DNA from 2 places in the Enterobacter sp. R4-368 genome. Region 1 is predicted to be linked to the other one. Evidence: predicted binding sites of a transcription regulator. Region 1 holds the regulator's gene; the other holds the start of a gene.
What was found. Region 1 encodes Fur, which represses iron uptake genes when iron is present. Its sites were predicted from a motif close to ATAATAATGAGAACNACTATCAA; they were not measured.
Positions count from the first base shown of each region.

Region 2: H650_RS10490 (TonB-dependent siderophore receptor) is a predicted target of Fur. The motif match lies at 1,689-1,711, and genes of this name have one in related genera.

Region 1 is NC_021500.1:4,496,701-4,501,632, reverse strand. Features, by position in the region: gene seqA (replication initiation negative regulator SeqA) at 1-515, opposite strand, end outside; gene ybfF (esterase) at 698-1,471, shown strand; gene ybfE (LexA regulated protein) at 1,604-1,885, shown strand; gene fldA (flavodoxin FldA) at 2,049-2,579, shown strand; gene fur (ferric iron uptake transcriptional regulator) at 2,871-3,317, shown strand; gene H650_RS20975 (beta-N-acetylhexosaminidase) at 3,434-4,932, opposite strand, start outside.
Region 2 is NC_021500.1:2,250,245-2,255,176, reverse strand. Features, by position in the region: gene H650_RS10490 (TonB-dependent siderophore receptor) at 1-1,615, opposite strand, end outside; gene H650_RS10485 (hypothetical protein) at 1,927-2,154, opposite strand; gene H650_RS10480 (iron ABC transporter substrate-binding protein) at 2,496-3,512, shown strand; gene H650_RS10475 (ABC transporter permease) at 3,534-4,932, shown strand, end outside.

The DNA of each region.
Region 1 (4,932 bases):
TGCATTGATTGCATGATGTGCTCGATCATGCTGCATTTACGACCCGTATTGGTATTAGTGATGACCCAGTAAGGGGTGTTCGGCACCTGTTTCGGCTTGGTTTGATTGCCGTTTTGCAAAAGCGTTTGCTCGTTCGCGGCAAAGTATACGCGGGTGCGCCCATGCAGAGACTCAGTGGATTCCGTAAACCCTTTTTCATCCAGTAAGTAGAGTGTAGACAGCACCAGCAGGAAACGATTGACCGCCTTTTTCTGCTCGGCATATTCATCAGACAGAAGCAGCTCGCGAACGGCACGGACTTTGTCTTTGGCGGTGTTGGCCGGTTTACTCCCTTCAACGGTGCTGACAGTACGCGTCTCTTTTACCGGCGCGAGGGAAGCGGCAGGCTGTGATGATTGAGGTACGGCGGAAAATTTTAACATACGCCGTAAAATGTCGGATGCGCTCTCGCCAATGTGCTTCGTGTGGCTGGCAATATAACTGTAGAGCTCATCATCAACTTCGATCGTTTTCATCTTAATCCAGTGCGATATCTTATCTGAATACAAGTGTTGGGATTATAAAGTGAAATCTCAACAGCGGATAGCGTCAAACCAGGATGGCGGCAAAACTAAGAGTAATTCTTAACCTTGCGGCCGGGCGGCAGAATGTTCAACATAATAACCTAACCCGAATGAGTGAAAAAAAGAACTTTGCCATGAAATTGAATACGCGCGCGCAAACTGCGCAACATCCGCACAACAATTCTCCGATCGTCCTTGTCCACGGTCTTTTTGGTAGCCTCGATAACCTTGGCGTGCTCGCCCGTGAGCTGGTTCAGGATCATGATGTGTTGCAAGTGGATATGCGTAACCACGGTCTTTCAGAACGCGCTTCAGAAATGAACTACCCGGCCATGGCGCAGGATCTGCTGGATACGCTGGATGCCCATCAGCTTGATAAAGCGACCTTTATTGGCCACTCCATGGGTGGTAAAGCGGTGATGGCGTTAACAGCGCTTGCGCCGGAGCGTATTGATCAACTGGTGGCGATTGATATTGCACCAGTGGATTACCAGGTGCGACGCCATGACGAAATTTTTGCCGCCATCAATGCGGTGAGCGATGCCGGGGCATCCACTCGCCAGCAAGCCGCTGCCCTGATGCGCGAACATATAAATGAAGAAGGTGTCATTCAGTTCCTGCTGAAATCCTTTGTCGACGGCGCATGGCGTTTCAATGTGCCGGTGTTATGGGATCAATACCCGCATATTGTCGGCTGGGAAACGATTCCTGCATGGCATAAACCGGCCCTGTTTGTTCGCGGGGGAAACTCCCCTTACGTCACTGAAGCCTACCGTGACGCGCTGCTGGCGCAGTTCCCGCAGGCGCGAGCACATGTGATTGCAGGTGCAGGTCATTGGGTACATGCCGAGAAACCCGATGCGGTTTTGCGCGCTATCCGTCGCTATCTCGCTGAAAAGACAAATTGATTAAAAAGGCGGCGACTGGTCGTTTCAACGCGCCCGGTCGTTGGCGTGTCCGTTGTGCTGATGTATGATGGCGCGCTATTCAGCCCGGGCGCGCCGCCCGATTGCTTGTTTTTCCCGTAGTATGTTTAGACCATGGCTAAAGAACAAACGGACCGTACGACACTAGATCTGTTCGCGAATGAGCGTCGCCCGGGACGGCCGAAGACAAACCCGCTCTCGCGCGATGAACAGTTGCGCATCAATAAACGCAATCAGCTAAAACGCGATAAAGTTCGTGGGCTTAAGCGTGTCGAATTAAAACTCAACGTGGAAGCCGTCGATGCGTTAAACGAGCTGGCAGAAGCGCGAGATATGAGCCGCAGCGAGCTTATCGAAGAGATGCTGCTGGCGCAGCTGAAAGCATTGCGCGGCTAGCGAATCCTCCGAAACATCATCGAAATAACACTTTCATGTGTCATACAGTGCAGTCCGACGCGATAGCAGTTTCCGCGTGCTTCCCTGTTCTGCTATGATTGCCCTTATCTGTGGGCGTAGCGCCACCACCATACTCATTAAGTTTCAAGAGGTTATTTTACTCATGGCAATTACAGGCATTTTCTTCGGCAGCGACACCGGTAACACCGAAAACATCGCGAAAATGATTCAGAGTCAGCTTGGTAAAGACGTTGCCGACGTACATGACATTGCCAAGAGCAGCAAAGAAGATATCGAAGGGTATGACATTCTGTTGCTCGGCATTCCTACCTGGTACTATGGTGAAGCGCAGTGCGACTGGGATGACTTTTTCCCGACGCTGGAAGAGATCGACTTTAACGGTAAATTAGTTGCGCTGTTCGGCTGTGGCGACCAGGAAGATTACGCGGAATACTTCTGCGATGCGCTGGGCACCATTCGCGATATCATCGAACCGCGCGGCGCGACCATCGTTGGCCACTGGCCGACCGCGGGCTACCATTTTGAAGCCTCTAAAGGTCTCGCGGATGACGACCACTTCGTTGGCCTGGCGATTGACGAAGACCGTCAACCCGAGATGACCGCAGAACGCGTACAGAAATGGGTAAAACAGGTTCGTGAAGAGCTGCACCTGGACGATATCATTAACGCCTGATTTTCTACGGCGTAATCTGTGGGTTACGCCGTATTAATAGATAAAAGCAATGGAAATAATTGCTACAAATTTTTAACTTTTTTCTCCATCGCTGTACAATGAGCCCTGCTAAACTGGGTGCCGTCGCAAAGGACTTTGCTGGCGACACCACGTTTTATAAGCTTACTTTACTTGAGGGCTTGCAGTTTTCATCCAGCCATGGCAGTTCTATAATGAGACGCATTACCCCAGGTGCATTCCTTATAACTTCCGCTAAGGAAGTGAATCGTATAGCAACAGGACAGATTCCGCATGACTGACAACAATACCGCATTAAAGAAGGCCGGCCTGAAAGTCACGCTTCCTCGGTTAAAAATCCTTGAAGTGCTTCAGGAACCGGATAACCATCATGTCAGTGCGGAAGATTTATACAAACGACTGATCGACATGGGCGAAGAGATCGGGCTGGCAACGGTTTACCGTGTACTGAACCAGTTCGACGACGCCGGGATTGTGACCCGTCATAACTTCGAAGGCGGCAAGTCCGTTTTTGAACTGACTCAGCAACATCACCACGATCACCTGATCTGCCTCGATTGCGGCAAGGTGATTGAATTTAGTGATGACTCCATTGAAGCGCGTCAGCGTGAAATTGCCGCGAAACACGGCATTCGCCTGACTAACCACAGTCTTTACCTTTACGGCCACTGCGCCGAAGGTGACTGCCGCGAAGATGAACACGCGCACGACGCGAAATAACTGCTTTTGAAACCTAAAAAGCCAGCCTGACGGTTGGCTTTTTTTTGCCTGCAACATTGGCAATAAAAGAAAAAACCCGGCAAGCTCGCGCCGCTGGGTTTAATCGCTGCATCACATTACGCTTTTACGCTATCGACACGGCTAAAGCGTTTACCGTCCGGGCTGGCGGTGCGCACCTGCACTTCCCCGCTCACCTGCGGACGCGCTTTATCGTCGTAGCGCTGCCAGTTTTTGCCGCCGTCGGTTGAGAACTCAACCACCATGCCAGGGAAGCTGGTATTGGCTTCAAGTTTTCCACCGACCACGCGCGCGCCCGGTACTGGCAGGCGGTAATGAACCCCAGCCTTATCCAGTTTCGCCAGTTCGCGATGACCTAACAGGTTCGCAAAGCGTTGCCAGTCACGTTCCAGCGCTTTCACATCCACCATATGTGTCACGCCGCCTTTGTATTCACGTCCGGCTTTGTAATCCTGCTCCCAGCCCGCACGATGCCATGCGCGTTCAGCCACCGAAACCATACGTGGATAGATCATGTACTCCATCTGCTTATCGGTGCGCACCACTTCGCTCCACAGCTGCGCGGAAAGGCCATACGCGCCCGGCCACGGTTTATCGGACTTCGCGCTAAACGGGTTGCCATCGCGATCGAGCGTGGTTTCCGCGTTCTGCGGCATGTTGTCCGGGGCGAAGCTGAAAATCTTACGTTCATCGCTAAAACGCGTGCCCCAGTAATAGCCGCTTTCCGCCGGGTTGACCTCATTCGGGAAGTCGAGATACACGTAATCAGGATTGGAGACGACAACACGGAAACCTTTATTCGCCCAGTCATTCACCGAGTCAAAACCGCCCCAGTAGAGCGTATCCCAGAAGTTAACATTGACATGATCGGTGGCGAACACCGACGCGTCTTTGGCATCTTTCAAACCGTCCTGCCACGCCTGCATAGTATCAATGCCGTGTGCTTTCACCAGCTTGCTGACTTCCACGCCGAAATAGCTGGAGAGATGTTCAACATCGGCAACTTTGCCCTCTTTGATCATCGCCTGGCAGGCTTGCGATTTCGCCCATGGCTTATCCTGATTGCTCTGATCGATAATGCCTTTGCCCGCTTCCGGTTTTTTCTGATCCGTATAGCCTGTACCCAGATAGATATTTTTCGCTTCGTCACCGCCAAAATGCCAGGTATTCAGCGGCAGCCCGGCTTCTTTATGCATTTGCTGGATTTCGCCAATCACTTTGTCCACAAAGTTACGCGACGAATCAAGGCACGGATTGAGATAGCCGGTACGGTTATAGAACTGCACACCGGTGGTGTTCGAGGTGTCTGTCGGATCCAGCAGACGATATTGATTCGCCTCTTTCTCTTTGCCCGCTTTCATCAGGCGATCGTAACGCGCTTCCATCGCGATCACCGCTGCACGCGCATGAGCTGGCATATCGATTTCCGGGATCACCTCAATCTGTCGCGCTTTGGCGTATTTGAGGATCTCGATGTAATCCGCACGGCTAAAGTGGCCGCTGCCGTTGTTGTTACTATCCGGCCCGGAGCCCAGCTGTGGCAACAGGCACGTTTTCTCACTCAAATCATGACAACGTTTGCTGCCGATATCGGTCA
Region 2 (4,932 bases), 2.2 Mb from region 1:
CCAGCTCGTAGGCATTCACTTTAATGCCGTCCAGCTTCGAATCGTTCACGTTGACGCTGTTAACCAGACGGTAGTGGCCGTTTTCCAGCTTGTAGGTGCCGGAACCGTAATATTTCGCCAGGTCCGGGATTTCAAAGCCTTGCGAGAAGTTAAACCACACCTGCTGGCGTTCGCTCAGATGACCGAGGATGCCGGCGTTGAACAGCAGATTGTTGTAATCCGTTTTGCCGCCTGGCACCGCGTCTGCCGAGGTCGCCTTGCCGGTGGCGATGGCTTGCTGCTGCGCGTAGCCCACAAAGTCGTCGACTCTGTTTTCCGTGTACTGGTAGCGCACGCCACCGCTCAGGGTGATGGCCGCAATGTCATAGCTGCTTTGCAGGAACGGCGCGAGGTTCGTGATGCTGTAGCCGGGATAGCGCCCGACGTTATAAGCGTTATCCAGTTTCATCCCACCGCTGGCGGCGGCGTTGCTGAGATTGAAAAATTGTTGGTTGGCATCGAAGGTTTCATGTTCGGCGTCCACGCCCCAGGTCAATGTCAGATCTTCCAGCGGTTTGCTGTTGAGAGTGAGTTTGCCGCCGTAGAAATCGGTTTTTTGCTGCGATGCGCCAATGCTGGTCACCGAGCCGCCGGAAAGCGTCGGGAAGGGATAATAGGTCAGGCTTTCGTCACGGTAGTAAATCTGCGCCAGTAAATCCTGGCCCCAGAAATCGCTGTTGGCGTATTGCAGGTTAATTAAGTGGCGTTCGGTGCCGGGGATGCGGTCGGAATCAAGATTGCTTTTGTTGTAAGCGTTGCCGGAGCCGCGCACCGCCGAGAAGTTTTCGCCAAGGAAAAGGCCGTGCTTACCGTCAGACTGGCTTTTGTAATACTGCGTGGTGAGCTGTAACTGCTGATGATCGTCGATATTCAGCGTGCCGGTACCCATTACATCCAGGCGGTCTGAGTACTGCAAACCGGTTTGCGTGTTATCAATGATCACTTCATTGCCTTTGCCGTCGTACCAGCCGCCATAGCGCTGGTACGCCACCGAGAGGCGACCCGACGCGTTATCGTTACCGCCGCTGACCGCAGCCGCGATGTTCTCGTCGTGATCGTTATGGCTGTTAAAACCGCTTTTCGTGCCGGTCTGGAACTCAACCTCGGTTTCTGGCTGGCCTTTCTTGGTGACGATATTGATTAAACCACCGGTACTGCCGCCGCCGTACAGCGATGTTGCGCCGGAAATCACTTCGATGCGCGCAATGTTAAACGGATCGATAGCATCGAGCTGGCGGCTGTCGCTGCGGGACGAGTTCAGACGTACACCGTCGACCATCACCATCATTGAACGGCCGCGCAAATTCATACCGTAATTGGTGCGTCCCTGGCTGCTGACGTCCATCCCGGGAATTAGCTGCGCCAGCACCTCTTTTAACTCTTTTCCGCCCTGAACCTGCTGCTCAATCTCAGCCTGTTCAATGACCCAGGTGGTTTGCGCCATATCCGTAACGCTGTGGTTTGCGCGGCTGGCGGCAACCACCAGTGTCTCTTCTTTTTGACCTTCCGCCGAGGCGTGAGCGGAAAACATCATCAATAAACAAGGATTTAATGCCCAAAGATAACGAGATTTCATTGTTATGGTGATCCTGATTTAACAGAAGTACGGCGGCGCTGATCCTCCCGGCCGCAAGCAATATCGCTATTTGTTGATAGCGATTATCAAGATGATATGAATTATCGTTACCAAGTAAACGCTTTATGTAAAAAAATGTTGGAATAACCCGGTGATTTCCATGATATTTTTAGGGTTTTTGAACGTGAATCTGAACAGACAAAGGGCGGGGAGGGCACCGGGTTCGATAACGATACCGCCCGGTATAATAAGGTTGCTGGTATTTATTGCTTGATGCGTTTACGGCAAGTGAAAAGGTATTTTACCGTGGGTTAGCGCTTCGTTTTGTTATGCTTTTCTTTAAAATCCGCAATCGCCTGATTGATGTTATCTGTTTCGATGGCGTCCACTTTTTCGCCTTCGAAAAAGATTTCATAGTGGCCTGAAACATATTTAAAGGTAAATATCTTACCCTGATAACGCACGCGCTTTTCTTTTACAGACAATCCCCTGCTGCGCATAGCCACTTTTGCCATTGTATCTATCTTTTTATTTTTCATAATAATTTGTCTTACCTGTGCAGGTTGTTTTGCGATGTTTGGTATTAAACCCACTCAATCTGATGTTAATTTGTTATTCATGGAAAAGATAGCCACGGTTGTCTGATTCGCTGGATTGATAATATGTGAAACATTTAACCTGATGTTAAGGTTGTCTTAATCTTCTGCGTATCCTGCAATTGTGAATTAGTGGATTAATTCATTTTTTAATTTTTGATGATATTTAATTTCAAACTCATTCTTCTGATAATAGTTTTGATTCTCATTTCATTTCCGCTACGATTAAAATCCACCCCGGCTCGTATGTGCTGACTGTTACACATAATTTAAAAGGAATGATGATGAAGAACCGCTTTTTGCCGCTCTGTTCACTTGCACTGGTCATCTCTTCAGTTTTTGCTGCTCCCGCGGCGCTCGCCGCCGATAACGACGACGGTATCGTGGTCTATAACGCGCAGCACGAAAACCTGACCAAATCCTGGGTCGACGAATTCACCAAAGAAACCGGCATCAAAGTCACGTTGCGTAACGGCGGCGACACGGAGCTGGGCAATCAACTGGTGCAGGAAGGCAACGTTTCGCCAGCGGATGTGTTTCTGACGGAAAACTCCCCGGCGATGACGCTGGTCGACAACGCCGGGCTTTTTGCGCCGCTCAATGCGGATACGCTGAAACAAGTTCCGGCGCAGTTCCGTCCGGCGCATGGTCGCTGGATTGGTATTGCCGCGCGCAGCACCGTTTTTGTCTATAACCCGGCGAAACTCTCCGCCTCGCAATTACCTGCGTCGATCATGGATTTAGCCAAACCGGAATGGAAAGGCCGCTGGGCGGCGTCGCCTTCAGGCGCTGATTTCCAGGCCATTGTCAGCGCGATGCTGACCCTGAAAGGTGAAAAAGCCACGCTCGACTGGCTGAAAGCGATGAAAACCAACTTTATGCCTTACAAAGGCAACAGCACGGTGATGAAAGCGGTCAATGCCGGACAAATCGACGGCGGCGTGATTTATCACTACTACTACTTTGTCGATCAGGCGAAAACCGGCGAGAACAGCAAAAACACTCAGCTTCACTACTTTAAACATCAGGATCCTGGCGCGTTCGTCAGCATCTCTGGCGGCGGCGTTTTAGCGTCCAGCAAACACCAGGAACAGGCGCAGGCGTTTATCAAATGGATAACCGGCAAGCAGGGCCAGGAGATGCTGCGTACCAACAATGCGTTTGAATACGCAGTAGGGGAAGGCGCGGCATCTAACGAAAAACTGGTTCCGCTGGCGCAATTAGACGCACCGAAAGTGGAACCCTCTGCGCTTAACAGCAAAAAAGTCAGCGAGTTAATGACCGAAGCCGGTCTTTTGTAATCACGCAGGAAAGAGTGCCTGATGTCCAGTTTAAGTCTCCCGGCGGCTAGCAATGCGGCCAGCCATGCCGCCCGGCACCGCCCTTCGCGGGTGCTGGTGGTATTTGCCCTTTTTGTCGCGGCACTGGCCTTACTGCCCGTTGGTTTTGTCATCGGTGTCGGTATTGATACCGGCTGGGCGACGGTGCAGGCGCTCATTTTTCGCCCGCGTGTGGGTGAATTGCTCGTCAACACCTTCTGGCTCATTGCACTTGCTGTACCCGCCAGCGTCGCGCTTGGCACGTCGCTGGCGTGGCTCACTGAACGAACGTCGCTGCCCGGCCGGCGCATATGGGCCGTGCTGGCGGTTGCGCCACTGGCGATCCCAGCGTTTGTACAAAGCTATGCCTGGGTGAGCGTTTTGCCAGGGTTTAATGGATTACCCGCGGCGGTGTTTATCGCCGTGCTGGCCTATTTTCCGTTTATTTATATGCCGGTCGCGGCGGTGTTGCGCCGCCTCGATCCCAGCCTTGAGGATGTTGCGGCATCGCTTGGCACCCCGCCGTGGCGGATCTTTTTTCGCGTGATCTTGCCCCAGCTCCGGCTGGCGCTTTGTGGCGGTGCGCTGCTGGTCGCGCTGCACTTGCTGGCGGAATATGGCCTGTTTGTGATGATCCGCTTCGATACCTTCACCACCGCGATTTACGATCAGTTTCAGTCAACGTTCAGCGGCCCGGCTGCAAATATGCTCGCCGGTGTGCTGGCGCTCTGCTGCCTGGCGTTGCTGCTACTGGAGACGGCGGCGCGCGGCAAAGCGCGCTATGCGCGGGTGGGCTCTGGGTCAGCGCGCAAGCAACAACGCCGCGCGCTTGGGCGCTGGGGCTGCGGGCTGGGGTTATTGCTGGCGGCGTGCACGGTGGCGCTGTCGTTCGGTACGCCGATTGCTGTGCTCGGCCGCTGGTTGTGGCTCGGCGGGTTTGATAACTGGCACCGCGCGGATCTCTGGCTTTCACTGCGCCAGACTCTTTTTCTGGCCGTTTGCGGGGCGCTGATCACCACCGCGTTCGCCATTCCGACGGCGTGGCTCTCGGTGCGCCATCCGCGCCGCGTATTTCGCTTTCTCGAAGGCTGTAATTACATCACCAGCGCATTGCCCGGCATTGTGGTGGCGCTGGCGCTGGTTACCGTGACCATTCATTACGCGCGCCCAATTTACCAGACCGAAGTAACGCTGTTTCTCGCCTGGCTGTTGATGTTTATGCCCAGAGCGTTAATCAACTTACGCGCCGGGATTGCGCAAGCGCCGGTCGAGCTGGAACAGGTGGCGCAAAGCCTTGGCACCTCGCCTGGCAGAGCGCTGGTGAGTGTTACGCTGCGGCTGGCTGCACCGGGTGCTTCCACCGCGGCGGCATTAGTCTTTCTGGGTGTGAGCACGGAACTGA